3 regions of the Micromonospora sp. LOL_023 genome follow, and region 1 is predicted to be linked to each of the others. Evidence: predicted binding sites of a transcription regulator. Region 1 holds the regulator's gene; each other region holds the start of a gene.
What was found. Region 1 encodes HrcA, which represses chaperone genes, less so after heat shock. Its sites were predicted from a motif close to GGTTNGCACNCTCNNNNNGAGNGTGCNAACC; they were not measured.
Positions count from the first base shown of each region.

Region 2: groES (co-chaperone GroES) is a predicted target of HrcA. The motif match lies at 4,141-4,171, and genes of this name have one in related genera.
Region 3: groL (chaperonin GroEL) is a predicted target of HrcA. The motif match lies at 3,975-4,005, and genes of this name have one in related genera.

Region 1 is NZ_JBHMIM010000016.1:103,014-111,278, reverse strand. Features, by position in the region: gene ACFHVL_RS11530 (hypothetical protein) at 1-356, opposite strand, end outside; gene ACFHVL_RS11525 (enoyl-CoA hydratase-related protein) at 455-1,282, opposite strand; gene hemW (radical SAM family heme chaperone HemW) at 1,300-2,523, shown strand; gene ACFHVL_RS11515 (DUF4870 domain-containing protein) at 2,595-3,167, opposite strand; gene hrcA (heat-inducible transcriptional repressor HrcA) at 3,498-4,520, shown strand; gene dnaJ (molecular chaperone DnaJ) at 4,588-5,721, shown strand; gene ACFHVL_RS11500 (16S rRNA (uracil(1498)-N(3))-methyltransferase) at 5,765-6,508, shown strand; gene ACFHVL_RS11495 (histidine triad nucleotide-binding protein) at 6,544-6,894, shown strand; gene ACFHVL_RS11490 (PhoH family protein) at 7,031-8,092, shown strand; gene ybeY (rRNA maturation RNase YbeY) at 8,110-8,265, shown strand, end outside.
Region 2 is NZ_JBHMIM010000013.1:16,334-27,908, forward strand. Features, by position in the region: gene ACFHVL_RS09290 (WhiB family transcriptional regulator) at 1-178, shown strand, start outside; gene ACFHVL_RS09295 (molybdopterin-dependent oxidoreductase) at 208-1,821, opposite strand; gene groL (chaperonin GroEL) at 1,939-3,576, opposite strand; gene groES (co-chaperone GroES) at 3,693-4,007, opposite strand; gene ACFHVL_RS09310 (THUMP-like domain-containing protein) at 4,233-5,453, shown strand; gene ybaK (Cys-tRNA(Pro) deacylase) at 5,465-5,944, shown strand; gene ACFHVL_RS09320 (sugar ABC transporter substrate-binding protein) at 6,342-7,439, shown strand; gene ACFHVL_RS09325 (ATP-binding cassette domain-containing protein) at 7,565-8,368, shown strand; gene ACFHVL_RS09330 (sugar ABC transporter permease) at 8,365-9,621, shown strand; gene ACFHVL_RS09335 (ROK family transcriptional regulator) at 9,641-10,828, shown strand; gene ACFHVL_RS09340 (ABC transporter ATP-binding protein) at 10,825-11,575, opposite strand, start outside.
Region 3 is NZ_JBHMIM010000021.1:83,565-95,139, forward strand. Features, by position in the region: gene ACFHVL_RS13950 (M28 family peptidase) at 1-51, opposite strand, end outside; gene ACFHVL_RS13955 (glycoside hydrolase family 43 protein) at 100-1,689, opposite strand; gene ACFHVL_RS13960 (GNAT family N-acetyltransferase) at 1,710-2,267, opposite strand; gene ACFHVL_RS13965 (serine hydrolase) at 2,329-3,249, opposite strand; gene ACFHVL_RS13970 (cold-shock protein) at 3,487-3,690, shown strand; gene groL (chaperonin GroEL) at 4,196-5,818, shown strand; gene ACFHVL_RS13980 (GNAT family N-acetyltransferase) at 6,004-7,041, opposite strand; gene ACFHVL_RS13985 (S8 family serine peptidase) at 7,053-9,620, opposite strand; gene ACFHVL_RS13990 (glycerol-3-phosphate dehydrogenase/oxidase) at 9,671-11,491, shown strand; gene ACFHVL_RS13995 (FAD-binding oxidoreductase) at 11,531-11,575, opposite strand, start outside.

The sequences.
Region 1 (8,265 bases):
GGTCGCTGCTGGAACAACCCGACCGAGTCCCGGTCACCGCCGGCGAGGTTGCGCAACTTGGATTCCTGGAATCCGGTGGCCAACGCCACCACCACCGCACGCGGTGGCAGCCCACGCTGGGTCCCGATGGCCGCGATCGTCGCGGCGTTCGCCATCTGCTCCGGGTCCAGCGACACCCGCCGCAACTGGTCGGCACCGGCACCGGGCATGCTCTGCGGCAACTCGACCGTGCACCCCCGCGATGCCCCTGGCAGCGAGAAGTCGCCGATCCACCGCCCGAGGCCAACCCCACCGAGTAGGGCGAGCGCCGCCAGCACGGCGACCAACCCCAGCAACGTCCGAGCCCGCACCATCACCCTCCCCGCCAAGCTACTGGGACCTTTGGTACACCAGAGACAGATGTGCCGTCCAGCCACGGCCGTCCCGTTGCCCCGGCCAGTCCGGACACCCCCACTCAGGGCACGGGTACCCACGCTGGATCGCGCTTCTCCCGGAAGGCCAGAACACCTTCCCGGCCCTCCGCCGACAGGAAGTAGCCGGTCGAGAGCTCACGGAGTTCCCCGACCTCGGTCCGGAGGTCATCGGCCGGCACCCGGCGAATCAGCTGCTTGGCGCCGGCGAGAGCGCCCGGTGCGCCCCGCACCAGCGCCGCGCACATCTCGGCCACGGTCGGATCCAACTTGTCGGCGGCGACCGCCGCGGTGACCAGCCCGAACCGCTCCGCCAGCGCCCCGTCGAACAACTCCCCGGTGAGGTACAGCCGGGCGGCGGCCCGGGGCTGCAGTCTGCGGAGCACGGTGGCGGAGATCACCGCGGGCACCACACCTAGGCGGACCTCGGTGAACGCGAATGTCGCCGCCGCGTCGCAGATCGCGATGTCGGCGGCGGCGATCAGACCCAGGCCGCCTGCCCGGGCCGGGCCGCCGACCCGGGCGACGACCGGCTTCGGGCAGTCCCAGACCGCCGCCAGCACGTCACCGAGCAGGCGGACCGGCACCTGTCGTGACGCGTACGCCGCGGCGGTCTCCGCGAGGTCGGCGCCGGAGCAGAAGACCGGCCCGGTGTGGGTCAGCACCACCACCCGTACAGCTGGATCCGCCACCGCGGCGGCCAGTCCGTCGAGCAGCTGCGTCATCAACGGGGTGGACAGCGCGTTGCGGTTGCCCGGGCTGTCCAGGGTCAAGGTGGCGATCCCGCCGGCGGTGGCGGTGTGAATCAGCGGCGCGGCACCGAGGAGATGATCGTCGGCGGGTGTGGACCTGGTGGCTTGTGGCTCATCCATGCGGGCACACTAGCCGCATGCCTGGAGCACTACCCGCCGGTGCGCCGGTACCTGTGGACGGAGCGTTGCCGCCGTCCGCCCTCGCCGCCGTCGGTCGGCACGGCTTCGGGGTGTACCTGCACGTGCCGTTCTGCGCGGCACGCTGCGGATACTGCGATTTCAACACCTACACGCCAGCGGAACTCGGGGGCAGCGCGCCGACCGGGCAGTACGTGGAAGCGGTGTTGGCCGAGCTCGACCTCGCCGCCAAGGTCCTGACCGACCGGCCGCCACGGCGGGTGGACACCGTCTTCGTCGGCGGCGGGACACCGAGCCTGCTGCCCGCCGACGACCTGGCCCGACTCCTCGCCGCGATCGACGCGACCTGGGGACTGGCCCCGGACGCCGAGGTCACCACCGAGGCGAATCCGGAGTCGGTCGACCCGACGTCGCTGCAGGCCCTGCGGCGGGCCGGTTACACCAGGATCTCGCTCGGGATGCAGTCGACGGCTTCGGGCGTACTCGCGGTGTTGGACCGCCGGCACGCACCGGGCCGGGCCGTCGCGGCCGCGTGGGAGGCGCGCGACGCCGGCTTCGCGCACGTCAACCTCGACCTGATCTACGGTACGCCGGGGGAGTCCGCCGACGACTTCGCCGCCTCGCTGGACGCGGTACTGGCAGCCGGGGCGGATCACGTCAGCGCGTACTCGCTGATCGTGGAGGACAGCACCCGCCTGGCGGCGCGGATGCGCCGGGGTGAGCTGCCCTACCCGGACGACGACGAGGCGGCCGACCGTTACCTTGCCGCCGAGGCGGTCCTCACCGCTGGCGGATTCGGCTGGTACGAGGTCTCCAACTGGGCGGCGTCGGAGGCCGCCCGATGCCGGCACAACCTGCTCTACTGGACCGGCGGCGACTGGTGGGGGCTCGGGCCCGGTGCGCACAGCCACGTCGGCGGGGTCCGCTGGTGGAACGTGAAGCACCCGACGGAGTACGCGCGGCGGCTGGCGGCCGGGCGGTCGCCGGGCCATGGCAGGGAGTTGCTCACCGACGCCGAACAGTTGGTCGAGGACGTGATGCTGCGGCTGCGGCTGTCCAGCGGGCTGCCGCTGACCCGGCTGGCCGCCGGAGGTCGGGCCGCCGCCGGGCGGGCGGGCCTCGACGGGCTGCTCGATGCCGCGGCGCTCGACGCCGGGCGTGCGGTGCTGACGTTGCGCGGCCGGCTGCTGGCCGACGCGGTCGTGCGGGATCTGCTTGCCTGACCTGCTGCCGGGGCCTGATCTGCCGTTCGGCCGGGATGCCCCGGGTCCCGACGGGACCCGGGGCATCAGTGTCACTTGATGAAGTTCGCCGACATCGGGTACTTGTACAGCTGGCCCTCGTTGGCCTTCACACCTGCGATGACGCCGAAGATGATCTGGATCGCGAAGACGACGAGGCTGGGGATGAAGAGCAGGCACCAGCTGACGAACAGCATCACGAAGGCGATGCCCGACCAGAGGATCTGGAAGTTCAGCGCGGCCAGCGCGTGCGCCCGAACCGCCGGCGACTGCTGGCCCTTGGCCAGGTAGGCGATCAGCGGGCCGACGAAGCCGAGTGGCCCGAAGCTGATGAACGCGCCGACCGCGCCACCGAAGTGGGCGAGCAGCGACCAGGTCTTCTCGTCGTTGTTGGCGTAGCCGGGTGCGGGTGGACCTCCGTACGCCGGACCGCCTGGGGGGTAACCCCCGGGCGGTGGATAGCCGCCGGGCGGTGGGTAACTCCCGCCACCGGGCGGCGGGTTGTATCCGGGAGAGGAGGCCTCGCCCGGCATCGAGTAGGACGCTGGAGGTGGGGGCGGAGAGGTGGGGTCCGACGGTGTGCCGCCGAAGCCGCTGTCTCCTGGTGGGCGAGGTGGTTCAGTCATGCCCGTCACGGTAGGGGGACGGATCAACCCGTGCCAGCTAGCCCCGCCGACGATTTTACCGGCCGGGTAGCTGATCTTCGCTGCCCAGCCGGGCTGGGGTCAACGCCAGCCGGCTGGATTCCGCGCCACTGGTTTGCGAGCAATAGTGGCATTCGCGGCCTCCATGGGCGGAACCGATCGTCGCAACCTCGCCGTCGGGGACGTATGCTGGCACTCACAATCGACGAGTGCCAGCACCCGGGTCGGCCCGTCGTCGACCTCGACCCGAGCGGTCGACCACGGCGGTCGACCGACATCGGTCAGCTGGCTGCCGACATCGGAGGGGGTGAGATGGGTCTCGACGACCGCAAGCTCGACGTACTCCGGGCAATTGTCGAGGACTACGTCGCGACCCAGGAGCCGGTGGGCAGCAAAGCCCTCGTCGAGCGGCACCAACTCGGCGTCTCGTCGGCTACCGTCCGTAATGATATGGCTGTGCTGGAGGACGAGGGCTACATCCGCCAGCCGCACACCAGTGCGGGTCGGGTGCCGACCGACCGTGGGTACCGACTGTTCGTCGACCGGCTCTCCCGGGTCAAGGCGCTGAGCCCCGCCGAGCGCCGGGCGATCGAGCGGTTTCTGGCCGGGGCGGTCGACCTGGACGACGTGGTACACCGCACGGTGCGGCTGCTGGCCCAACTGACCCGGCAGGTGGCCGTCGTGCAGTATCCGAGCCTGTCCCGGTCGTCCGTACGTCATCTGGAGCTGGTGCCCATCTCGACGACCCGGCTGATGCTGGTCCTGATCGTCGACACCGGCCGGGTGGAGCAGCGGCTCGTCGAGTTGCCGGGGCCGATCAGCCCGGAGGACGTGACGGACCTGCGCCGGCTGGCGAACGAGAAGCTCGACGGGTGTCGGTTGTCCGACACCCCGCCGCTGGTCCAGGCACTGGTCGAGGAGGCGCCGCCGGCCCTGCGACCGGCGATGACCACGCTGTCGACGGTGCTGTTGGAGACGCTGGTCGAGCGACATGAGGAGCGCATCGCGCTGGCGGGGACGGCTAACCTGACCAGAGGGGGACTGCTCGACTTCCAGGGCTCCCTGCGTCCGATACTGGAGGCACTGGAGGAGGAGGTCATCCTGCTCAAGCTGATCGGTGAGGTCGAGCCGAGCACGCTTCGGGTGCGCATCGGTGACGAAAACGAGATTGACAACCTACGGGCCGCCTCCGTGGTCAGTACCGGTTACGGACCAGGGGTGACCATCGTCGGGGGCCTTGGAGTACTCGGCCCGACCCGGATGGACTACCCCGGCACGATCGCCACGGTCCGCGCCGTGGCACGCTACGTCGGCGATCTGCTGGCGCAGAACTGACCGGCGATCAGGGAAACGACCCGGCGAACTGCACATGCGAGACTGACACATGAGGACACCAGACGCAGTGGCCAAGGACTATTACGGGATTCTCGGCGTGAGCCGGGACGCCTCGGCTGACGACATCAAGCGGGCCTATCGCAAGCTGGCCCGGCAGTACCACCCGGACGTCAATCCGGACCCGGCGGCAGCCGACAAGTTCAAGGACATCAACGCCGCGTACGAGGTGCTCTCCGACGACCAGAAGCGGCAGATCGTCGACCTCGGCGGCGACCCGCTCGCGCCGGGCGGCGGTCCGGGCGGTGGTCCCGGCGGAGCCGGACCATTCGTCGGCTTTCAGGACATCATGGACGCCTTCTTCGGGGCCGCCGCTGGATCGCGCGGGCCCCGTTCGCGTACCCGGCCGGGCGCCGACGCCATCCTGCGCCTCGAACTCGACCTGACCGAGACCGCGTTCGGCGTCGAGGCGCCGATCACCGTCGACACAGCGGTCATCTGCACCACCTGCACCGGCGCCGGCACCAGCGCCGGAACCCATTTGGCGACCTGCGAGGCGTGTGGCGGCCGAGGCGAGGTCCAGTCGGTCCAGCGGACCTTCCTCGGCCAGGTCGTCTCGTCCCGGCCCTGCGTCGCGTGCCAGGGTTACGGCACGGTCATCCCGCATCCCTGTGCGACCTGCGCTGGCGACGGCCGGGTCCGTACCCGCCGGTCGCTGACCGTCAAGATCCCCGCCGGGGTCGAGGACGGCATGCGGATCCGGCTGGCCCAGCAGGGCGAGGTCGGCCCGGGCGGTGGCACCGCCGGGGATCTGTACGTCGAGATCCACGAGCGGCCACACGACGTCTACTCCCGCAAGGGCGACGACCTGCACTGCCGGGTCACCGTGCCGATGACTGCGGCGGCCCTGGGCACCCGGCTGACCATCCGCACGCTGGACAGCGACGAGCCGGTCGACGTCAAGCCGGGCACCCAGCCCGGTGCCACGCTGCGGCTGCGCGGCCGTGGCGTACCGCACCTGCGCGGCACCGGCCGCGGTGACCTGTACGTGCACCTGGACGTGCGTACCCCGACCAAGCTCAGCGACGAGCAGGAGCGCACCCTGCGCGAGTTCGCCAAGGCGCGCGGGGAGGAGGTCGCCGAGCTGTCCAAGCAGGGCGGCTTCTTCTCCCGGATGCGTGACGCGTTCAACGGACACGGCTGACCCAGGGCGGCCGAGTGCCGACCGACGCGGGATCTGACCAGACGTGAGCGCGCCGTTGTTCGTCGTCGAGCGGTTGCCGGCCGGCCCGACCTACACCCTCGACGGGCCGGAGGGACGGCACGCCGCGACCGTCACCCGTCTGCGGGCGGGCGAGTCGGTGCTGCTCGCCGACGGGTGCGGCGGCATCGCACACGCCGTCGTGGCGCAGGCCGGCCGGCACAGCCTCGATCTCCGGATCGTCCACATCGACTTCACGGCCGCCGCCGACCCCCGGCTGGTCGTCGTCCAGGGCGTCGCCAAGGGCGACCGGGGCGAGCTGGCGGTGCAGGCGATGACCGAGGTCGGCGTGGACGAGATCGTGCCGTGGGCGGCGATCAGATCGGTGACCCGTTGGCGCGACGACCGTGGCGTCCGGTCGCGGCAGCGTTGGGTGAGCACCGCCCGCGAGGCGGCCAAGCAGGCCCGCCGGGCGTGGCTGCCGGCGATCGGCGGATCGGACCAGACACCCGCCGAGTCGACCGCGGCGGTGGCCGCCCGACTGTCCGCCGCGACTGCGGCCTTCGTACTGCACGAGTCGGCGGAGCAGCGGCTGGCCGGGGCCGAACTGCCGGAGACCGGATCGGTGCTGCTCGTGGTGGGCCCGGAAGGCGGCATCGACGACTCGGAGCTGGCCGCGTTCACCGCCGCCGGCGCCCGGGTGGTCCGACTCGGCGAGCAGGTGCTGCGGACCTCCACGGCGGGGGTAGCCGCGCTCGCGGTGCTCTGCGCACGTCTGGGCCGCTGGTAGCCGTCTCGCACCGACTGGCCGATACCATCCATGACGTGAGTGACAACTGTGTCTTCTGCCGGATCGCCGCCGGCGAACTGCCGACCACCCTGGTGCACGAGAGCCGACACACCGTCGCCTTCCGGGATCTCCACCCGCAGGCACCGACCCATGTGCTGGTCATCCCGAAAGCCCACCACACCGACGTCGCGGCGCTGGCAGCGGCGGACCCGGCGGCGGCCGGGGAGGTGCTGGTCACCGCAGCTGCGGTGGCGCGGGCCGAAGGGCTCGCGGCGGACGGATTCCGACTGATCTTCAACACCGGCCGGTACGCCGGTCAGGAAGTCTTCCACGTGCACGCCCACGTGCTCGGCGGCGCGCCACTCGGTCCGATGCTGTCCCACTGACGCTCCCCGCCGGCGGCGGAAATGGAGCCGGTGCGTCCAGCGTTGACCAGATACGATGGGTGCAATCCGCTCGTCGCGGCCATCCCGGTCGTGGCGCTGAGATGGAAGCAGGTGCGAAAGGCCGTCAGGCCGACCCATGACCGGCACTCCACCGCCCGGGCAGGCCCGGGTGCAGACCAGGATCACCGTTCCGGACCCGCAGATCATGGTCAACCTGCTTGGCGCAGGCGACGAGATCCTGCGGTTGGTCGAGCAGTCCGTCACCAGCGACGTGCACGTGCGCGGCAACGAGATCACCATCACGGGCGTCCCCTCGGACAACGCGGTGGCCGAGCGCCTCTTCGGCGAGCTACTCGAGTTGATCGCCAAGGGCGAGACCCTGACGACCGACGCGGTCCGCCGTACCGTCGGCATGCTGGCACAGGGTGGCACCGAACGCCCAGCCGACGTGCTGACCCTCAACATCCTTTCCCGTCGGGGCCGGACGATCCGGCCCAAGACCCTGGGCCAGAAGCGGTACGTGGACGCGATCGACGCGCACACCATCGTCTTCGGTATCGGTCCCGCCGGCACCGGCAAGACCTATCTCGCAATGGCCAAGGCGGTGCAGGCGCTGCAGGCCAAGCAGGTCAACCGGATCATCCTGACCAGGCCGGCGGTCGAGGCCGGCGAGCGGCTCGGCTTCCTTCCCGGCACGCTGTTCGAGAAGATCGATCCGTACCTGCGACCGCTCTACGACGCGCTGCACGACATGCTCGACCCCGACTCCATCCCGAAACTGATGGCAGCCGGCACCATCGAGGTCGCGCCGTTGGCGTACATGCGTGGGCGCACGCTCAACGACGCCTTCATCATTCTCGACGAGGCGCAGAACACCACCGCCGAGCAGATGAAGATGTTCCTGACCCGGCTCGGCTTCAACTCCCGGATCGTTGTCACCGGTGACATCACCCAGGTCGACCTGCCCGGCGGCACCACCAGTGGGCTGCGGACGGTGCGGGACATCCTCACCGGCCTGGACGACGTGCACTTCGCCCAACTGTCCAGCACCGACGTGGTGCGGCACCGACTGGTCAGCGACATCGTCGACGCGTACGCCCGCTGGGACGCCGACCGTGAGGCACAGCAGAATCAGGGCGTCCACGCGGTCCAGGGCCGGACCGCCCACGGCGGTGGCCGGGCCAACCGGCGCCGATAGAGCCTCAGGAGAGACACGTGTCCATCGAGATCGCCAACGAGTCCGGAGTCGACGTCGACACCGACGCGGTGCTCGCCGTCGCCCGTCACGCGCTGGACGAGATGGGCGTCAACCCGCTCGCTGAGCTGTCGGTGCTCCTCGTCGACCAGGACTACATGGCGGAGCTCAACCAC
Region 2 (11,575 bases), on a different contig from region 1:
GTACGGAGTGTGGGGCGGGTTCAGCGAATCGGAGCGGCTGCGGCTGCTCGCGGTTGGCTGGGAGGACCTCGCCGACCGACGCCGGCACCGGGTCGACGTGCAGCGGCTGGAGGCCCGCCTGGGTCGGCCGCACAAGTCGACCATCCCGGCCCAGCGCCACGACGAGGCCGCGGCCTGACCCGGCAGGCCGATCGACCACCCCGTGGCCTACGCCACGGTCACCTGGACGGAATGCCAGCCGGTCGCCCCGTCCGGGGCGACCGGCTGCCGCTCCTGCGGCTGGGTCACGCCGTCGCCGTCGGTGGCCCGTACCTGCAGCAGGTGCTCGCCGGCAGTGGCCGGCCACTGCCAGACCCACTGCACCCAGGTGTCGACCGACACGACCGGGGCCAGGGTCGCTGACTGCCACGGACCCTCGTCAACCCGTACCTCGACGGCGCTGATCCCCCGGTGCGGGGCCCATGCCACTCCGGCCACCGTCACCTGGCCGGCGGTCAACTCGCCGCCGCGCCGGGGCGTGTCGATCCGCGACTGGGTCTTGATCGGCCCCTGCGCCGACCAGCCACGCGGCACCCAGTAAGCGTCGAAGTCGGCGAAGCTGGTGAGTTCCAGCTCGGTGATCCACTTGCAGGCGGAGACGTAGCCGTAGAGGCCGGGCACCACCATCCGGACCGGGAAGCCGTGCTCCACCGGCAGCGGCTCGCCGTTCATGCCGATCGCGAGCAGCGCGTCGCGCCCGTCGAGCAGCGCCTCGGTCGGCGTACCGCAGGTCCAACCGTCGACCGACCGGCTGACAACCTGGTCGGCACCGGGCAGCGGGCCGGCTTCGAGCAACAGGTCCCGCACCGGAACGCCGAGCCAGCGGGCGTTGCCGATCAAATCCCCGCCGACCTCGTTCGAAACGCAGGACAGCGTGACGTACCGCTCGACCAGGTCCATCCCGAGCAGGCCGGCGTAGCTGATGGTGACCTCGTTCGTCACCCTGCCGTGGATCCGCAGCTGCCAGTCGACCGGGTCGACCTGTGGCACGACCAGCGCGGTGTCGATCCGGTAGAAGTCCCGGTTGGCGGTGACATAGCGACTCAGCCCGGTCGCCGGTGGGTCCACACCCGACGGTACGGGTGGCGCCGTGTCGACCGGGGCGGGCAGCGTCACCGCGGTCCGGGCGGTGGCCACGCCTCGGCGCTGGGCCAGCCAACGGCCACCGGCACCGGCCAGCGCGGCGGCTCCGACGCTGACCCCGACGGTGGCCAGGAACCGGCGGCGGTCGGCCGCGCCGGCACCGGGCACGACCGGCGACGCGGTGGATCGGGCAGGCCGCAGCGGGCCGGTGACCAACGACCAGAGCACGACCGCGGCGGCGAGTGCGCCGATCAGCGCCGGCAACGCGGCAAACGGGCCCACGTCCGGCCTGGTCATCGCGGCCGCGACGCCGATCAGGCCGAAGCAGGCGACGCCGAGGACACCGGCGGCCGGCCAGCGGACGGCCAGCACGCCGATGCCGGCCGCGAAGCCGGCCAGCAGTACGGCGGTGCCGATCAGCAGCGCGGTCTTGTCGTGCACCCCGAACACGTCGATGGCGAACTGTTTGAGCGGTTCCGGCACGGTGTCCACCACGACCCCGCCGACCGCGACCAGTGGTGCCGTACGGGCGCCGGTGAAGACCGCGACCAGCTCGGCGAGCCCGAGGGCGACAGCGGCGGCGGCAACCCCGGCGAGCGCGGCGAGCCACCCCGGGAGCTGGCTCACCGTCCGCGCCGTGTCGTCGGGCCCCGCGCCAGCCGGGGTCGCGTCTTCTCGCGTTGCGTCGTCTCGCGTCATCGGTTCGAAGGATACGCAGGTCCGGGCGGCACGACGATACGCAGAATCCGCGTGATCGGGGCCCGGCGGCGGTCGACCGCCCCTGCCCTGATCACGCGGATTCAGGTGTGACTCGGGTCAGAACCCGGGACCGTGCTGGTGACCGTGGTCGTGGCCGTGACCGCCAGCGGCGGCCTCCGCCTTCTCCGGCTTCTCCACCACGAGGCTCTCCGTGGTGAGCAGCAGGCCGGCGATCGACGCGGCGTTGGTGACCGCGTTGCGGGTCACCTTCACCGGGTCGACGATCCCGGCAGCGGCCAGGTCGCCGTACTCGCCGGTGGCGGCGTTCAGTCCGTGACCCCAGTCGGCTTCACGGACCTTGCCGACCACGACGTACCCGTCGACGCCGGCGTTCTGGGCGATCCACCGCAGCGGCTCGTGCAACGCCTTGCGCACGACCGCCACGCCGATCTTCTCCTCGCCGGTGAAGCCGAGGTCGTCGTCGAGCACGGTGGCGATCTGGCTGAGCGCGGCGCCGCCACCGGGGACGATGCCTTCCTCGACCGCGGCCTTGGTCGCGGCGATCGCGTCCTCGATGCGGTGCTTGCGCTCCTTCATCTCGACCTCGGTGGCGGCCCCGGCCTTGATCACCGCGATGCCACCGGAGAGCTTGGCCAGCCGCTCGGCGAGCTTCTCCCGGTCCCACTCGGAGTCGGACGCCTCGATCTCCTTGCGGATCTGAATGACCCGGTCGGAGACCTCGGTGTCGCGTCCGCCACCCTCGACGACGGTGGTGGTGTCCTTGTCGACGACGATCCGGCGGGCGCTGCCCAGCGACTCCAGCCCGACCGTGTCGAGCTTGTAGCCGAGTTCCGGGGCGATCAGTTCGGCGCCGGTGAGGACCGCCATGTCCTGCAGCATCGCCTTGCGGCGGTCGCCGAAGCCGGGTGCCTTGACCGCGCAGATCTTCACGGTCTTGCGGATGGCGTTGACCACCAGGGTGGACAGCGCCTGGCCCTCGACGTCCTCGGCGACGATCAGCAGCGGCTTGCTCGCCTGGACGACCTTCTCCAGCAGCGGCAGCAGCTCCTCGATCGAGGAGATCTTCTGGGTGGTGATGAGGATGTACGCGTCCTCGAGGACCACTTCCTGCGCTTCGGCGTCGGTGACGAAGTGCGGGGAGATGAAGCCCTTGTCGAACTGCAGGCCCTCGGTGACCTCCAGCTCGGTGGCGAGGGTGGAGCCTTCCTCGACGGTGATCACACCGTCGCGGCCGACCCGCTCCATCGCCTCGGCGATCAGGTCGCCGATGGTGGCGTCCTGTGCCGAGATCGTCGCGACCTGGGCGATGGACTCCTTGCTGGCGACCTCGGTGGCCCTGGCCAGCAGCGCCTCGGAGATCTTCTGCGCCGCCGCGTCGATGCCGCGCTTGAGCCCGGCCGGGTTGGCCCCGGCGGTCACGTTGCGCAGGCCCTCGCGGACCATCGCCTGGGCGAGCACGGTAGCGGTGGTGGTCCCGTCGCCGGCGACGTCGTTGGTCTTCGTCGCCACCTCCTTGACCAGCTGCGCGCCAAGGTTCTCGTACGGGTTGGTGAGCTCGATCTCCTTGGCGATGGTCACGCCATCGTTGGTGATCGTCGGAGCGCCGAACTTCTTGTCCAGCACGACGTTACGTCCGCGCGGGCCGAGGGTGACCTTGACCGTATCCGCGAGAGTGTTTACGCCGTGCTCCAAGTGGTGTCGGGCGGCATCCGAGAAACTCAGGATCTTCGCCATGACATTCCCTTCAACACACACTAACCGTCGGCCGGCCGGCGGCTGCCAAGGCCGGCCCGACGGGCGACGCCCCGGGCCCCGTCAGGGGCTCCGGGGCGTTCAGCACTGGCAGTAGGTCACTTCTCGATGACGGCGAGGACGTCGCGGGCGGAGAGCACCAGGTACTCCTCGCCGGCGTACTTCACCTCGGTGCCGCCGTACTTCGAGTAGAGGACCGTGTCGCCGACGTTGACGTCAACCGGAATCCGGTTGCCCTTGTCGTCGACGCGTCCGGGGCCGACAGCGAGGACGGTGCCCTCCTGCGGCTTCTCCTTGGCGGTGTCGGGGATCACGATGCCCGACGCCGTGGTGGTCTCAGCCTCATTCGCCTGGACCAGGATCCGGTCCTCGAGCGGCTTGATCGCAACCTTGGTCGCGGTAGTCACGGGCATACCCTCCTGGGGTATCAGGTTTCGGTGCCGGCCGCGTGGGCGACCGGCGACAATCTGCCTCATGTCCACCGGGCGGATCCGTCGTCGCGGGTGCCGGTCCGCCTGGCGTTTCGCCCCCCGGCCTGGGCCGGCGAGCTGGCACCCTCAGCCTGAGAGTGCTAATCGCAGATTAGCAGTCGCCTGTGCGGAGTGCTAGCCCGATGGCCGAGCGTGGACAATGTCGCGGTGCACCCGGACGAGCTGGCCGCCCTGCGTACCCCGGAAGGTGAGGCTGCCCTGACCGCGGCGACGCAGGCACTGGCCGCGCCGACCGGCGGCGACCCGCTCGCGGCGGCCAGCGCACTGCGGACCGCCGGGGTGTCGGCGCCGCTGGCCGCCGCCGCCCTCACCCAGGCCACGCTGCGCGCCCGCGCGACCGGCAAGTTCGGCCCGGCCGCGGGCCGGATGTTCTTCACCCGCGCCGGCCTGGAGCAGGCCACCCGCGCGGTGGTCGCGGACCGCCGGGCCGCCCGGTTGCGCGCCGCCGGGGTGCACACCCTCGCCGACCTCGGTTGCGGCCTCGGCGCGGACACCCTGGCCGCCGCCCGCGCCGGCATCCGGGTGTACGCGGTGGAGGCCGACCCGGGCACCGCCGCGCTGGCCGCCGCCAACGCCCAGGCCGCCGGGCTGGCCGACCTCGTGTCCGTGACCTGCGCCGACGCGACCACCGTCGAGGTCACCGGCTACGACGCGGTCTTCTGCGATCCGGCCCGACGCTCCGGCACCGGCCGACGAACCTTCGACCCGGACAGCTACTCGCCGTCGTGGAACTTCGTCCGCGCCCTCACCGAGCGGGTGCCGCGGACCGTGGTCAAGGCGGCCCCCGGCATCGACCACGCGCTGATCCCGCCCGGCGCGGAGGCCGAATGGGTCAGCGTCGACCGCGACGTCGTCGAGGCGGCGTTCTGGTGCGGCCCGCTGGCCGCCGTACCCCGCCGGGCCACCCTGCTGCGTACCGGGCGGCCGGCGACGGCAATGGTCGGCGACGGGGCCGAACCGGTCTCGGTCGGGCCGGTCCGGCGCTACCTGTACGACCCGGACGGTGCGGTGGTCCGATCGCACCTGGTCGCCGCGTTCGCCGCCACCGTCGACGGCACCCTCGCCGACGAGTCGATCGCCTACGTCTACGCCGACACCCACGTCGACACGCCGTACGGCAGGTGTCTGGAGATCACCGACGTGCTGCCGTTCTCCCTCAAGCGGCTACGGACCCTGCTGCGCGAGCGCGGTGTCACGCGGCTGGAGATCCTCAAACGCGGCTCCGCACTCGACCCCGCCCAACTGCGCCGCGACCTGCGGCTGCGTACCGTCGCCGGGGCCGGCGAGCCGGCGAGCCTGGTGCTGACCCGGGTGGCCGGCGCCCCGACCGTCCTGCTCGCCCATCCGGTCCAGCCCATCCACCGGTAACGTCGCACGGCATGGCAGGCACGGCGACCCCGGCGACGGCGCTGCTGACCAGGCAGCGGATCCCCTTCCGCGTCCATCCGTACCAGGTGTCGCCGGACACCCCGGACTACGGCGCGGCGGTGGCTCTCGCCCTGGGTGTCGCCGCCGAGCAGGTCTTCAAGACGCTGGTGGCGCAGGTCGACGGCGCGCTCGCGGTCGGCGTCGTGCCGGTCACCGGCGAGTTGGACCTGAAGGCGTTCGCGGCCGCGTTGGGTGGCAAGCGGGCGGTGCTGGCCGAGCGGGCGCTGGCCGAACGGACAACCGGGTACGTCCGGGGTGGCATCAGCCCGTTGGGGCAGCGCAAGCGGTTGCCGACGGTGCTGGACGCCTCGGCGCAGGGGTTCGCCGAGGTCTACGTCTCGGCCGGTCGTCGTGGCCTGCAGTTGAGCCTTGCCCCGGCCGACCTACTGGCCGCAGCCGCCGCCCACCTCGCCCCGATCGCCACCCCCTGACCCCCGCCCCACCCGCCCCCGCCGCCCTCCCCAGCGATCTTGCAGTTATCGAGAGCTTTTGTCCGAAATGACCGTCGATAAGTGCAAGATCGTCGCAGGCGGGAGCGTGGAGAGAGCGGTGGATGGCGGCTAGATGTCCGGCGCGTTGCTGAATTGTTATCGCCAGCAACAAAACTCATGACGTCAGTGGTCTTGTGCTGGACGCCACACTCTGAATACGTTGCCGGACACAACAAAACTATGGCAGCTGGTCGCCCAACCCGGCTGTCACCGTCGCCGGCACACCGGGTCTCCGGAGCCCAGCAGTGCCGCGCGAACCGCACCTGACTCCGCACAGCACCCCAAAGCACCAAGACCTTCTTGTACGCGAACATCACCCCTTGAAAGGACCCAAGCAATGCGCAAAGGGATCCTCAGCACCGCAGCTGTCGGCGTACTGCTCGCTGGCGGGCTGACCGCCTGCGGCAGCGACACCGGCACCGGCACCGACAGCGGCGACACCCCGACCCCGAAGATCGGCGTGATCCTGCCGGACAGCGCCTCCTCGGACCGCTGGGAGACCGCCGACCGGCGCTTCCTGCAGGAGGCGTTCGACGCCGCCGGCGTCGAGGCCAGCATCCAGAACGCGCAGGGCGACAAGGCGCAGTTCCAGACCCTCGCCGACCAGATGATCACCGACGGCGCCACCGTCCTCATGATCGTCAACCTGGACTCCGGCACCGGCAAGGCCGTGCTCGACAAGGCCAAGCAGCAGGGCGTCGCCACCATCGACTACGACCGGCTCACCCTGGGCGGCTCGGCCGAGTACTACGTCAGCTTCGACAACGAGGCCGTCGGCACCCTGCAGGGCGAGGGCCTGGTCAAGTGCCTCACCGACGCCGGCGTGGAGAAGCCGACGATCGCCACCCTCAACGGCTCGCAGACCGACAACAACGCCACCCTGTTCAAGGCCGGCTACGACGGCGTGCTGGAGACCAAGTACAGCGCCGGCGAGTACACCAAGGGCCCGGACCAGTGGGTGCCGGACTGGGACAACACCCAGGCCGCGACGCTGTTCGAGCAGATGCTGACCGAGACCGGCGGCAAGATCGACGGCGTGCTGGCCGCCAACGACGGCCTCGGCAACGCGGCGATCTCCGTCCTCAAGCGCAACCAGCTCAACGGCACCGTGCCGGTCACCGGCCAGGACGCCACCCCGCAGGGCCTGCAGAACATCCTCGCCGGCGACCAGTGCATGACCGTCTACAAGGCGATCAAGGCTGAGGCCGAGGCCGCCGCCGAGCTGGCGATCGGGCTGGCCAACGGCGAGCGCAAGGAGGTCGCGCAGACCGTCATCGACCCGGAGACCAACCGGGAGGTGCCGTCGGTGCTGCTCACCCCGCAGGCCATCTACAAGGACAACGTCGCCGACGTGGTGAACGACGGCTACGTCACCGCCGAGGAACTCTGCACCGGTGACTTCGCCGCGCTCTGCGCCGAGGCCGGCATCAGCTGACCCGGCGGCCCGGCCCCGGCCGGTAGCGCAGCCGCGGGTGTCACCCGGCAGCACCATCGCCGGGTGACACCCGCGGCGGCGGCACCACGCCGTTGGACGGACACCCTCACGAAGGAGACCAAACCGTGTCCGCGACCCCCCTGTTGCAACTGCGCGGGATCAACAAGAACTTCGGTCCCGTCCAGGTGCTGCGCAACGTCGACTTCGCCGTCTACCCCGGTGAGGTGACCGCACTCGTCGGCGACAACGGTGCCGGCAAGTCCACCCTGGTCAAGTGCATCAGCGGCATCCACCCGATCGACAGCGGCGAGGTCGTCTTCGATGGGCGGCGGGTGCACATCCACAGCCCGCGCGACGCCTCGGCGCACGGCATCGAGGTCGTCTACCAGGACCTCGCGCTCTGCGACAACCTCGACATCGTGCAGAACATGTTCCTCGGCCGCGAGGTGCGCTCCGGGCTCGTGCTGAACGAGACCACGATGGAACAGATGGCCGCCGACACCCTCGCCGGACTGTCGGTGCGGACCGTCAAATCGCTGCGCCAACTCGTCGCCAGCCTCTCCGGCGGCCAACGCCAGACCGTCGCCATCGCCAAGGCGGTGCTCTGGAACAGCAAGGTCGTCATCCTCGACGAGCCCACCGCCGCGCTCGGCGTCGCCCAGACCGCCCAGGTCCTCGAACTCGTCCGGCGGCTCGCCGACAACGGACTCGCCGTCGTGCTGATCTCGCACAACATGAACGACGTCTTCGCCGTCTCCGACCGGATCGCCGCGCTGTACCTCGGCCAGATGGTCGCCCAGGTGCGCAGCACGGAGATCACCCACCCGCAGATCGTGGAGCTGATCACCGCCGGCCGCAGCGGCCACCTGGGCCTGCCTGCCGACAACGGCACCGAGTACACCACCACCGGACCGGGAGCCGACCGATGAGCACCGCCACCCCGACAGTCCGGCGGCCCGCCGCCCCGGCCGCCTCGCCCAGCCTCGGCGAACACATCGGCGGCTACTTCTCCAAGCTCCGCGGCGGTGACCTCGGTGCGCTGCCGGCCATCCTCGGCCTCGTCGTACTCTGCACGGTCTTCTCGGTCGTGCGGCCCAACTTCTTCACCGCCGGCAACTTCGCCAACCTGTTCATCCAGGGTGGGGCGGTCACCCTGATCGCGATGGGCCTGATCTTCGTCCTGCTGCTCGGCGAGATCGACCTGTCCGCCGGCTTCGCCAGCGGCGTCTGCGCCGCCATCCTGGCGGTCGTCTCCACCAACATGGGACTGCCCTGGTACGTGGCGATCCTGGCGTCGATCGCCACCGGCACGGTGATCGGCACCACGCTCGGCCTGCTGGTCGCCAAGGTCGGCATCCCGTCGTTCGTGGTCACCCTGGCCGCGTTCCTGGCCTTCCAGGGCACGGTGCTGCTGCTGATCGAGGGCGGCCGCAACGTGTCGATCCGCGACAGCGTGCTGATCGCGATCGTCAACCGCAACGTGCCGCCGGTGATCGGCTGGGCGATCTTCGGCGTCGGTGTGGCCGGCTTCGCGCTGATCCAGTTGCTGCGCTACCGCAAGCGCTCGGCCAAGGGCCTGGTCACCGACCCGATGGTGGTGGTCCTCACCCGCATCGCCGTGCTGATCGCGGTCGCCGGGACCGCGGTCTACATCCTCAACCAGGAGCGGGCGGTCAACCCACTGTTCGCCTCGCTGCGCGGGGTGCCGATCGTGGTGCCGATCATCGTCGTACTGCTGATCTTCTGGACCTTCGTACTCAAGCGCACCGCGTACGGCCGGCACATCTACGCCGTCGGTGGCAACCGCGAAGCCGCCCGCCGGGCCGGCATCAACGTCGACCGGATCCGCATCTCCGCGTTCATGATCTGCTCGTCGATGGCCGCCGTCGGCGGCATCGTGGCCGCCAGCCGGGCCAACTCGGTGGACGCCAACACCGGCGGCAGCAACGTGCTGCTGTTCGCCGTCGGTGCCGCGGTCATCGGCGGCACGAGCCTCTTCGGCGGCAAGGGCCGGGTCCTCGACGCGGTCCTCGGTGGGGCCGTGGTCGCGGTGATCGAGAACGGCATGGGACTGCTGAACGTCGAATCCGGCGTGAAGTTCGTTTTCACCGGACTGGTCCTGCTGCTGGCCGCCAGCGTCGACGCACTGTCGCGCCGTCGGGCTGCCGCCGGGTCACGATGACTGCGGAGACCACGGAGCGATGCGGGCAGGGCCCAGCCAGGAGGAGATCCGCCGGCACAACCTCGGGGCGCTCCTGCGGCATGTCCACGTCAACGGGGCCACCACCCGCGCCGAGCTGACCAGCACCCTCGGTCTCAACCGCAGCACCATCGGGGCGCTCACCGCCGATCTGGCCGCCGCCGGCCTGGTCAGCGAGGGAGGCGCCCGGGAAACCGGCCGGGCCGGACGACCATCGCTGGTCGTCCGGCCCGAATCCCAGCAGGTGTACGCGTACGCACTGAGCATCGAGGTCGACCGGCTACGGGCCGCCCGGGTCGGGCTCGGTGGTCGGGTCCTCGACCTACGCACCGCCGACCGGCCACGGGGCACCCTGGCCGCCGAGGCGGTGGGCCCGCTCGCCGGCTTCGTCAAGGAACTGCACCACTCGGCACCCCCCGGATCGGTCTGTGTCGGCAGCGGCGTGGCGGTCAGCGGCATGGTCCGCCGCGACGACGGGATGGTCCGGCTCGGGCCGACCATGGGCTGGGTGGACGAGCCGCTCGGCACCGCGCTGGCCGAGGCGCTCGGCGACGACCGGGGCGTCCTGGTCGGCAACGTCTCCGAACTGTGCGCGCTCGCCGAACACACCCGGGGCGCGGCGGTCGGCTGCGACCACGTCATCTACCTGTACGGCGACGTCGGCGTCGGTGCCGGAATCATCGTCGGCGGCCGGCGGGTCACCGGCCACGGCGGGTACGGCGGCGAGGTCGGCCACATGGTGGTGCACCCCGGCGGCCGACCCTGCCTGTGCGGATCCCGGGGCTGCTGGGAGACCGAGATCGGCGAACACGCCCTGATCCAGGCGGCCGGCCGCAGCGGGGCGGTCGGCCGGGAAGCGGTGCTCGCCGTCGTCGACGCCGCCGACCGGGGCGACGGGCTGGCCCAGGCGGCCATCCGCCAGGTCGGCGACTGGCTCGGCTTCGGGGTGGCCAACCTGGTGAACATCTTCAATCCGGAGACGGTGGTCTTCGGCGGTACGCTGCGTGACGTCTACCTGGCGGCGGCGGCACACGTGCGCAGTCGGCTCAACTCGATCGCGTTGCCGGCCTGCCGGGAGCATGTCCGGCTGCGTACCCCGAAACTCGGTGACGACGCCCCGCTGATCGGGGCCGCCGAACTCGCCTTCGAGCAACTGCTCGCCGACCCGCTCGACGCCACCACCGCCTAGGCGGTCCGGACCGGCTCGGCGTGCCCCTGCCAGGCCCGCCACAGTGCGGCGTACGAGCCGTCGGCGGCGACCAGTTCGTCGTGCGTACCGAACTCGATGATCAGGCCGTCGTCGACGACCGCGATCCGGTCGGCGTCGTGGGCGGAGAAGAGCCGGTGCGCGATCGCGATCACCGTACGGCCGTGCAGCACCGCCGCGAGGGAGCGTTCCATCCGCCGGGCGGCGCGCGGGTCGATCAGCGACGTCGCCTCGTCCAGCACCAGGGTCTGCGGATCGGCGAGCACCAGCCGGGCCAGGGCCAGCTGCTGCGCCTGGTCCGGTCCCAGCGGATGCCCGCCGGCACCGATCACCGTGGCCTCCCCGGCCGGTAACCCGGCCACCCAGTCCAGGGCGTCGACCGCAGCCAGCGCCTCGCGTACCTCGGCGTCGGTCGCGCCCGGACGGACCATGGCGATGTTGTCGCGGACCGTACCGATGAAGACGTGATGCTCCTGGGTGACCAGGGCGACCCGGGCGCGCAGCTCGTCCGGGCGCAGGTCGGCCAGGGCTACGCCGCCGGCGGTCACCGTGCCGGTGCCGGGCTGCAGTACGCCGGCGAGCAGCCGGCCAAGGGTCGATTTGCCGGCACCGGACGGCCCGACGATGGCGATCCGCTCCCCAGGTCGCGGCACCAACGTGACGCCGCGCAGCACCTCGTGCCCGTCGACGTAGCTGAACCTGACGTCACGGGCGGCCACCGGCTCGGCG
Region 3 (11,575 bases), on a different contig from region 1:
GGTCAGCTCGACCACATGGTCACGCAGCGCCGCAGGATCGATTTTCGTCACCCGATCCTGTGTAGCAACCCGTGGCCACCTCCGGGCCACCTCGACCGGTCAGTCGGCGTCCGTCGGCCGGTAGTGGAACCAGTCGAAGTCGGCGCTGCCGGCGATGACGTACATGCCGATCACCCGCCCGGTGAAACCCGCCGCGATCTCCGTGGACAGGTAACGCCCGTCGAGTTCGGCGAGGACCACCGGGCCCGCGTCGGTGGCCAGCTCGAAGCTGACGGTGTCGCTGCCGGCCGGCCGTACCCCGAACGGCGCCCCAGGCGCGGCGGCCTCGGCGGCGGAGGTCACCGTCGGTGGCAGCAAATCATGGGTACGGGTGGCGATCGTCAGGGTGACGCCGCCGGCCGGCACCGGCTGCTCGCCGAAGACCTGACGGAACGGCCCCACCCGGCCCAGGACCCGGGCCACGCCGCCGTGGACCTCGAAATCGTAGTGGTGGGCCTCGTCGATGCGCAGGGTCAACCCGGCCCGTCCGGTACCGGGGTCGAGGCGGACACTCGCCCGGCAGTCGTGGTGCTGCTGGCGGTACGCCACGACGGTGGCACCGCTGCGGTCCAGGGTCGTGCCGGTGGCGTGCAGGGTGAGCCAGCCGGGCCGGTCGGTCAGCGACCAGCTCGCTGGCGGGCGCTCGCGGATCGACAGCCAGCAGTGCGCCAGCCGGGTGTCGTCGAAGTCGTCGCCGAAGCCGCCCGGGTCGGCGCCGCCGGTCGGGGCTGGCTGGGCGGCCAGGGCCGGTGGGGTGCCGGTGGGGGCGACCATGGTCTGTTCGACCGGGTCGACGACCGGCCAGCCGTCCACCCACCGCACCGGCAGCAGGAAGGTCTCCCGGCCGAGCACGTGGTACGGCGGCCACTGGCCCTTGGCGCGGATGCCGAGCAGGATCATCCACCAGCTGCCGTCGGCGGCCTGGACCAGATCGGCGTGGCCGGTTGCCTGCACCGGCCGGTTGGTGCTCCGGTGGGTGAGGAACGGGTTGTCCGGGCCGGGCTCGAACGGGCCCCGGATGCTGCGGGACCGGGCGATCGAGACGGCGTGCCCGGTGTGCGTGCCGCCCTCGGAGACCAGCAGGTACCACCAGCCGTCGATCCGGTACAGGTGCGGTGCCTCGGGGTACTGCCCGCCGGTGCCCGACCACATCGGCAGCGGACCTTCGTGGACCGCGCCGCTCGTCGGATCGATGCGGTACGACTCGACGCCGGAGACGGTCAGCCAGCAGTCGCCGTTGTCGTCCCAGGTCAGCGACGGATCGACGTGTGGCAGGTCGATGTGGACCGGGTCCGACCACGGCCCGGCCGGGTCGGTCGCGGTGACGATCAGGTGCCGGCCGATCGAGACGTTGGTGGTGACGACCCAGAACCGGCCGTCGTGGTGGCGGATGGTCGGCGCGAAGACGCCATGTGAGGCGGGCGTGTCGGCCGGCAGCTCCAGCTGCCCGGGGCGGTCGAGTACGTTGCCGATCTGCCGCCAGTCGACCAGGTCCCGGCTGTGGAAGATCGGTACGCCGGGGAAGTACTCGAAGCTCGAACAGACCAGGTAGTAGTCCTCGCCGACCCGGCAGACGCTGGGGTCGGGGTGGAAGCCGGCGACGACCGGGTTGCGGTAGGTGTGCGCTTCGGCGGGGTGGGTCGCGCTCACAGTAGACAGGCGCCTTTCGGTCAGGCTCGCCGGCGCATCTGCAGCTCGGTGAGGGTCGGCAGCGTGGGATGTGGCAGGCGTACGCCGGTGTCGACGAAACCGAGCCGCTGGTACGCGCGTACCGCCCGGTCGTTGCCGACCACCACCTCGAGCAGCAGCTCCGGGCGGCCGGCCGCCCGCGACCAGTCGGCCACCGCGTCGATCAGTCCGGCGAGCAGTTTCTGGCCGCGCCAGGCCGGACTGACATAGATGGCGAACAGTACGGTCGTCGCCGGGTCGTCGGCGGCGACGTGGGCACCGGCGTGCGCCACGAATTGCCCGCCCGCACGCCGTTCGGACCGTCCCGGGCGGTCCGCAGCCGGCTCGGCAGCCGGCTCGGCGACGAACTGGGCCAGCAGACTCCCGGTCGAAGCCCGGGCGATCCGCTCGGCGTACTCGTGATGGGGTCGGGCCGCCGCGTCGGCGAGCCGCTCCAGGAACGCCAGCGGCGAGTCGGCCAGCATCTCCAGCCGCAGCGCCCGCATCCGGGCCGCGTCCGCCGGCTGCACGCGCCGTACCGTCGGGGTGGGGGTCTCCATCCCGGTATGCCTACCGTTGTCTGGTGCGGTCGACAACCGCGATCCCGAGATCCGTACCGACTCAGGCGACCAGCAGCAGGGCCGCGCCCACCTGCCGGCAAAATTCGACGCCGTGGTCGAGCCCGTGTTCGCCGGGGTAGCGGGCGAGCGCTCCGATCACCCAGTGCTCGCCGATCGCCAGGCAGCTGACGTGCCACTGCTGGTCCTCGTCGCGCAGCAGCCAGCCGTTCTTGATGGCGATGGTGGCGGCGTACTCGGGGGTCAGGGTGTCCCGTGGGCCGAAGTCGCCTTCGCCGCGGACGGCGCGCATCTCGGCGAGCAGCCAGGGAGTCCACTGCTCGCCGGCGGCCCGACCGTCGGCGAGGCATCGGCCGAGCCGGGTAAGGTCCCGGGCCGAGGTGAGGGTGTTGCTCCAGCGGTGGTCGACCGGGGCGGTGTCGGTCAGTCCGCAGACCCGCACCATCCGCTCCAGGGACTCCCGTCCGCCGACCCGTTCGTAGGTCGCGTCGGCACCGGGGTTGTCGCTGTCGCGGATGATGGCGGACAGTTCGGCGAGCTGCGGGGGGCGGGGGAGTTGGCCGCGCTCGTCGGCGCGGCGCAGGTCGTCGGCGGCCAGCCAGGCCTTCACCAGCGACATGGTGTCGCTCTGTGCGTTGAGGTTCGCCGATCCGGTCAGCAGCCCGGTCCGGCGGTTCATCGCCGCCCAGGAGAAGAATCCGTCGGTGGGCACCGGGACCACGGCGTCGCGCAGCAGAACAATGCGCTGGTCGCCGTCGGAGATCGTCCAGCCAGGTTGCCGTGGTGGTGGCAGGCCGACGTCGCCGGGCAGCCAGCTGACGAACGCCAACAGCACGATGAGCAACCCCAGGGCGGCGATCGGTGGGTGGCGTTGCCCGGCCCGGCGGTGCTGGCGCCGGGGCGCGGAGCGGTCCGGCCGGCGGGTGGCCCGGCCGCCGGCCGCGCGGTGGCGTCCGGATTTCACGTTCTGCGGTGTACGGGACACACGTGGTCAACGAAACGTGATGCCCGGGAGACTTGACCGTGGCCTAATGTCCCTATTTGGGGTAGTGCGGCGGGGTGCGGCCTCGTGTAGCGTGCGAATCTGGCTGCTGTACTCGGGCGCCCGCACGGATGGTCCGATCGGTGGCTCCGGCCAGGCGAACACGCCTTGCCTGGGGGCCGGCAGAGGCCCGGCACGACAGATGTGAGGAAGTGCACCGTGGCACAGGGCACCGTGAAGTGGTTCAACAGCGAGAAGGGCTACGGTTTCATCGCGGTCGACGGGGGTGAGGACGTCTTCGTCCACTTCTCCGCCATCGAGATGGACGGCTACAAGGCGCTCGACGACGGGCAGCGCGTCGAGTTCGAGATCGGTCAGGGGCAGAAGGGTCCGCAGGCGGAGCGGGTCCGGGTCGTCGGCTGACCCCGCCGGTACGGGCTGGTCGGTCGGCAAGCCGACCCCCGCACCCCTCAGGTCGGCCGTAGCAAGCCTCAAGGCGTCGGTTCTCCGTACGGAGCCCGGTGCCTTCCATCGTCTCCGGTCGTCGTCCGGTGCTCGGCTCCGGTCGTCGTCCCGTGCTCGGCTGGCCCTCGTTTCGTGCTCCGTCGACGCGGTCGCCCGGTCCTCCCGCCCGCCGTCCAGCCCCGGATCAACCCGGCGGCAAGGCGCCATTCGCTTGCACTCGACAGGGGAGAGTGCTAAACAAGGATTGGCACTCGCCAACCGGGAGTGCCAATGGTCGGGGCGGTGGGGTCACCGCCGTGGTTCCCTCCCGGGAGCCACGGAGATGGCCGGTCGTCGCGGGCTATCCGGCCCGGCCGGCGGACGTCACTGTCGCCAGGTAGTGACGTCCGAAGGTGCGTAAAGCAGGCGGCATGGCGGGGTCGACCGGCCCCGGTGCCGCGAGCGTCCAGGAGGACAACGCCGTATGGCCAAGATGATCGCGTTCGACGAAGAGGCGCGCCGCGGCCTCGAGCGGGGCATGAACACCCTCGCCGACGCCGTCAAGGTGACGCTCGGCCCGAAGGGCCGCAACGTCGTGCTCGAAAAGAAGTGGGGTGCGCCCACCATCACCAACGATGGTGTGAGCATCGCCAAGGAGATCGAGCTCGAGGACCCGTACGAGAAGATCGGCGCTGAGCTGGTCAAGGAGGTCGCCAAGAAGACCGACGACGTAGCCGGTGACGGCACGACGACGGCGACCGTCCTGGCCCAGGCGCTGGTTCGCGAAGGGCTGCGCAACGTCGCGGCCGGTGCGAACCCGATGGCCCTCAAGCGGGGCATCGAGTCTGCCGTGACGAGCGTCGCGGAGGAGCTGAGCAAGCTCGCCAAGGACGTGGAGACCAAGGAGCAGATCGCGTCCACCGCGTCGATCTCCGCCGGTGACTCCAGCGTCGGCGAGATCATCGCCGAGGCGATGGACAAGGTCGGCAAGGAAGGCGTCATCACCGTCGAGGAGAGCAACACCTTCGGGCTGGAGCTGGAGCTCACCGAGGGTATGCGCTTCGACAAGGGCTACATCTCGCCCTACTTCTGGACCGACCCGGAGCGTATGGAGGCCGTCCTCGACGACCCCTACCTCCTGATCGTCAACAGCAAGATCTCCTCGGTGAAGGACCTGCTCCCGATCCTCGAGAAGATCATGCAGTCGGGCAAGCCGCTGCTGATCATCGCCGAGGACGTCGAGGGCGAGGCGCTGGCCACCCTGATCGTCAACAAGGTCCGGGGCACCTTCAAGTCGGTTGCCGTCAAGGCGCCCGGCTTCGGCGACCGCCGCAAGGCGATGCTGACCGACATCTCGATCCTCACCGGCGGCCAGGTCGTCAGCGAGGAGCTCGGCCTGAAGCTCGACGCGGTGACCATCGACATGCTGGGCCGGGCCCGCAAGGTCCAGGTCACCAAGGACGAGACCACGGTCGTCGACGGTGCCGGTGACGCCGAGCAGATCCAGGGCCGGGTCAACCAGATCCGGGCCGAGATCGAGAAGAGCGACTCCGACTACGACCGCGAGAAGCTGCAGGAGCGGCTGGCCAAGCTGGCCGGTGGCGTTGCGGTGATCAAGGTCGGCGCGGCCACCGAGGTGGAGCTCAAGGAGCGCAAGCACCGCATCGAGGACGCGGTGCGCAACGCCAAGGCCGCCGTCGAAGAGGGCATCGTCCCCGGTGGTGGTGTCGCCCTGGTGCAGGCCGGCAAGACCGCCTTCGACAAGCTCGACCTCGTCGGCGACGAGGCGACCGGCGCGCAGATCGTCAAGATCGCGCTGGACGCCCCGCTGCGGCAGATCGCCGTGAACGCCGGCCTTGAGGGCGGCGTCGTGGTGGAGAAGGTCCGCAACCTGGAGCCGGGCCACGGCCTGAACGCCGCCAACGGCGACTACGTGGACCTGCTCAAGGCCGGCATCATCGACCCGGCCAAGGTGACCCGGTCGGCGCTGCAGAACGCCGCGTCGATCGCGGCGCTGTTCCTGACCACCGAGGCCGTGGTGGCGGACAAGCCGGAGAAGAACCCGGCCCCGGCAGGCGCGCCGGGCGGCGGAGAGATGGACTTCTGAGTCCACGTTACAAAGACCGCGGGGCGGTCACCGGCAGCACACTTCGCCGGTGACCGCCCCGCGGGCCTTTTCCCACCTCCCGCGACCCTCTCCCGCGACGCCCTCCCGCGACGATCTTGCAGTTATCGAGAGCTTTTGCCCGGTTTGTCCGTCGATAAGTGCAAGATCGTCGGGATCTTGGTGGGTCAGAGCTGTTTGTGGTACAGGAAGAAGACTCGTTCGATGCGGGCTGCGGCCGCCGAGGCGTAGAACGGCACCGGACCCACCCAGCCGATCTCCACGCGGTCGTGCCCGGCCGCCCGCTGGTCACGCAGACACCGGCGCAGCAGCGTCGCCCCGATACCGAGCCCTTCGGCGGTCGGCGCGGTGCCCATCGGGCCGAACCAACTGGGCCGCGACGAGCCGTACGCGGCGAACCCGAGCACCTCGACCGCCGCTGCCACCGATGAGGTGGCGGCTCTCCCGTCCGCCGCGTCGGCCGGCTCGCGTACCGCCAGGTGACAGCCGGCCCCCGCCGGGCCGACCGACTGGGCCACCTCGGCGGCCCACGCGTCACCGAACGTGGACTGGGCGAACTCCACCAGCGCCGGCACGTCCCGGGGCGTCGCCCGACGTACCGTGATGCCGGCCGCCGACAACCGGTGCTCGGCCGCGTCGGTGTCCCGCAACGCCGGAGACTCCGCCGAGGCCAGGTCAGCCGTCATGTTCCAGGCGGTACGGTCCTGCCGGTAGCCGAGCGCCATCGCCAGGCACACCGCCGGGGTGTAGCGCACGTCGACTCCCGGCCAGGCGTAGTACGGCGGATTGCCGGCCAGCAGCACCTCACTGACACCGAGGGCGGCCAGCGCGCTCTCCGCCCGGCCGATCAGCGTCCGACCCAGGCCCTGCCGACGGAAATCCGGGTGTACGGCGATCAGGTCCAGATGCCCGATCGACGGGTCCCGGTGCGCCAGTGACCCGAGCACCACCCCGCGTACCGTCGCGTCGACCAGGGCGACCAGGGCGATGGTCCGTCGTCGGCCGACCACGGCGGCCACGCCGGGACTCGGTGCCTCGTCGGCGGCCCAGCTGGTCAGCCGGGTGACTATCTCGGCCGCCTCAGCCGCGTCCTCGGGCAGGTCGAGCGAGGCACGGCAGAGCTCGATCACGGCCGGCCGGTGCGCTTCGGTCAACTCCTCGACCGTGAACTCGACAGGGGTCCCGGAGACGGATTCGCGTGCCACGACCGCCGACCCTAGCCGGCAGACCGGGCGGACTGCACCGCGGCGTACGCGTCGACCAGTCCGGATCCGGTGAGATTCGCCGGGTCGCCGCAGATCTCGGCGGTTCCGGTGGTCGCCCGGCCGGCGGTCTGCCGCAGGATCTCGGTGGTCCGGTCCACATCGCCGATCAACGCGGAGTTAGCCGACCACATCAGCGCGACCACCCCGGCGACGTGCGGCGCCGCCATCGAGGTACCGTCCAGCGCCGCGTAGCCGCCGCCCGGCATGGCGGACAGCACACTCGCCCCCGGCGCCACCAGGTCCGGCTTGGTCTCGCCGTCCGGTGTCGGCCCCCGGCTGGAGAAATCGGTCACCCGGCGGTCACTGTCGACCGCGCCGATGGTCAGCACATCGGAGTACGGCGCCGGCGGGTCGTCGACCGAGTCGCAGAACGGCCCGGTGTTGCCGGCCGCGGCGACCATCATCAGCCCGGCGGCGGCCAGCGCCTCGGCGGCCGGACGCAGCGAGTCGAGGTCGCACCCTTCGATCGCCGGGCAGCCCCAGGAGTTCGTCAGCACGTGCGGGGCACGTTCGGTGCGACCGTCGGTGAACGGATCCCCATCGGGCGGGAACGGGGCCAGCATGAACTGCAGACAGTCCAGGTAACGCGCCGGGTTGCCGAGGTTGCGGTCCAGGTTGACGCAGCCCACCCAGGAAGCCCCGGGGGCGACCCCGATGTCGGTGGCTCCGACCGCCGAACCGAGGGTGTGGGTGCCGTGCCCGTTGTTGTCGGTCGGCGTACGGGTGTCGTTCCACGGGTCGAACCAGGAGTCGTCGCCGCCGCGGAACCCGTCGGCCAGCGCGGGATGGCCGCCGTCCACGCCGGAGTCGGACGAGCCGACGACGATGCCGGCACCGTCGACGTCCAGTTGCGACCAGACCCGGTCGGCGCCGATCATGGTGAGGTTCCACGCCGGTGATTCGGGGGCGGACTCCTCGCCGGTGGAGCCGGCGATCGCGGCCGGCAGCGGGCGCAGTTGCTGGCTGACCAGCACCCGGTCGACGTCGGCGCGCCGCGACAGCCACGCCCGGACCGCCAGTCCGGCGTCCACTTCGATCGCGTTCACCAGGTAGTACGGCGTGTACGACAGGCCGAAACGGTCGAGGTCGCGGCGCAGGTCGGCCTGGCTGGTCTCGGCGGTGTCGATCAACCGCTGGTGGACCTCGCGTACCCGGGCGTCGCGGGCCGCCGGCCCGGTCGCCCGGGGTACGTCCGACAGGTCGGCCTGTTCGCTCATCACCACGAACAGTCGTTCGCCGTGCAGCCCCGGCTGACCGGCGGTCAGGAACACGGCGGCGCCGGCCACCGCGACGACCGCGACGGTCGTTGCCGCCACCCACCGGCGTGGCCAACCGGCCCGTGCCCGACCGAAGCCGAGACCGAAGCCGAGACCCAACGCCGCCGCGAGCCCCAGCCCGGTACCCGCGCCGGCCGCCGCCCAGAACGGCAGGTCCCGCCCCATCGCCAGGAGCAGCGACACCTCCTCGGCGTCGAGGAAGGCCAGCGGCCCGGCGACCGACAGCGCGGCCAGTACGGCGACCGGCCCACTGCCGGCCACGCCGCCGCTGGCCGGCTCGGCTACGGCGCTGCTGCCGGCCACGCCGCCGCTGGCCGGCTCGGCTACGGCGCCGCTGCCGGCCCGGCCGGCAGCCCAGATGATCGCGGCGACCGCGTAGCCGGTCGGCGGCAGCACCACGATGGCGGCAAGTTGGACCCCGGCCTGGCCGATACCGGCGGCGAGCAGCGCCAGCCCGACCCCGGCGACCGTCCCGCCGAGCAGCACGGTCCGGGCCGCCGACGGACCACGGGCCGAGCCGCCGATCGCAGCCCAGAAGCCGGGCGGCAGTCCTTCGGCGGCGTACCAGCCGACCGCTGCGGCCGCCGCGACGGCCAGCAACGTCTCCACCGCGCCGCCGAGTGCGCCGAACCACACCCAGGGCAGCAGCATGACGAGCCCGGCCGTACCGGCGATCAGCCACGCGGTCGGCTGGTCGCGGCCAGGCGCGGCGGCGGTGCCCGGCTCCTCGGCGGCAGCGCCCGGCTCGGCCCGCAGCCGCAGCACCCGCAGCCGCAGCACCCGCAGCCCGAAGGCGCCAGCGGCGGCCAGCGCGGCGAGCAGCAGCAGGTACAGCTCGTGGTAGGCGCTGGGGACGGCCCGGAGCAGTCCGAACCCGCCCAGGGCCAACGCGCCGACCAGCCAGGTGCGCCCGGTCACCCGGACCGCCGCCGAGCGCGGTACCAACGCCAGCAGCATGGCGGGCAGCCCGACCAGCAGGGCATTGCCGAGCCCGATCAGCGGCCACACCACTGCCGGCGTGGGCAGCCCACTGGCCAGTAGCACCTGATCGGCCAGCCAGCCGCCGGCCTGGGCGAACGCGGTGACGGCGAGCGAGAAGACCCCGAGCACGGCGGCGGCGACCACCGGCCACGGTCCCGGCGCCGTGACAACCGTCGCGGGATAGCCGTAACCGGGATAGGCAGATCCAGGGTACGGGTGACCGGGGTAGCCGGGGTCGGGAGAGCCAGGGGCCTGCGTCATGTTCGCCACGATAGGCGGCCGGTTACCGTGGACGGGTGCGTGACCCTGCCATCTCCCGGTACGCCGCCGGCCAGCTCTCTGTGGCCCGCCGCGCAGCCGACCTTCGCCGTTTGCGTAGTGAGCGGTTCGACGTACTGGTGATCGGTGGCGGTGTCACCGGCACCGGTGCCGCCCTGGACGCCGCGTCCCGTGGCCTCAAGGTCGCCCTGATCGAGGCCCGCGACTTCGCCGCCGGCACCTCCAGCCGGTCCAGCAAGCTGATCCACGGCGGTCTGCGCTACCTGGAGCAGCTCGAACTGGGGCTGGTGCACGAGGCGCTGACCGAACGTGGCCTGCTGGCCACCCGGATCGCCCCGCACCTGGTCCGGCCGGTGCCGATCCTGGTGCCGCTGCCGCAGGGAGGCACGACCGGGCTGCGGGCGCTGCCGGGTCGGGCCTGGCGGCGGGCCTACTACGGCGCCGGTGTCGCCGCGTACGACGCCTTCGCCGGGGTGTTCGGCGGCGGCCGTGGCATGCCACTGCACCAGCACCTGTCCCGCGAGGGCACCCGCCGGGTCTTTCCCAGCCTGCGCCCCGACGTGCTCTCCGGGGCGATCCGCTACTACGACGGGCAGGTCGACGACGCCCGGCTGGTGGTCACCCTGGCCCGGACCACGGCCAGCCTCGGCGCGGCCGTGGTGACCAGCGCCCGGGTGGTCGGGCTGCAGCGCCAGGCCCGTGAGGTGACCGGGGTGCGGGTGCGTGACATGGAGGCCCGGCCCGGTGACCCGGACGCCGAGTTCGAGGTACGGGCCCGCACCGTGATCGCGGCGACCGGGGTGTGGAGCGACGACGTGTCGCGGATGCTTGGCGACGTCGGGGTCCGGCCTGGTCTGCGGGTACGCGCGTCCAAGGGCGTGCACCTGGTGGTGCCCCGATCGGCGATCACCGGCGAGGCGGGGCTGATCCTGCGTACCGCCACCTCGGTGCTGTTCGTGCTGCCCTGGGGCGGGCACTGGATCATCGGCACCACGGACACCGACTGGCGGCTGGACCGGTCCCACCCGGCTGCGTCGGAGCGGGACATCGGCTACCTGCTCGATCAGGTGAACACGGTGCTGGACCGGCCGTTGACGCCGCGCGACATCGAGGGCGTGTACGCCGGGCTGCGGCCGCTGCTGGCCGGTGAGGCGGATTCGACGTCGCGGCTGTCCCGCGAGCACGCCGTGGTCGAGCCGATGCTCGGGCTGCTGCTGGTGGCCGGCGGAAAGTACACGACGTACCGGGTGATGGCCGCCGACGTGGTGGACCGGGCGGCGGCCCGGCTCGGGGTGACCCGGCGGTCGCGCACCGCCGACCTGCCGTTGCTCGGTGCCGACGGGTACGCGGCGATGTGGCGGGACCGGGCCGACATGGCCCGGCGGCACGGCGTACCGGCCGGGGTGTTGGAGCACCTGCTGGAGCGGTACGGCACCCTCGCCGTGGAGCTGCTGTCGATGATCGACAAGGATCCGCTGCTGGGTAGCCCGGTCTCCGGGGCACCGGAGTATCTCGCCGCTGAGATCGCGTACGCGGCCCGCGCCGAGGGCGCGCTGCATCTGGACGACGTGTTGACCCGTCGGACCCGGATCTCGATCGAGACGGCGCACCGGGGCAACGACTCGGCCGAGCACACCGCAGAGGTGATGGGCCGGGCACTGGGCTGGGACGACGCGGTACGGACCCGCGAGGTGGAGCACTACCAGGGGCGGGTGGCGGCTGAGCTGCAGTCGCAGCGGATGCCGGACGACGCGACCGCCGACGCGGCCCGGCTCGGCGCGGCGGACGTGCGGGGGTTCGCCGCCGACCGGGGCGTGGACTGGCCGACCGACACCGACATCACCACCAGTTGACCGGCCGGCTCAGCCGGGCTGGCTGAGCCGGCCGCCAGCTCAGAGGAGTTTGCCGGGGTTGAGCAGGCCGGTCGGGTCGAGCGC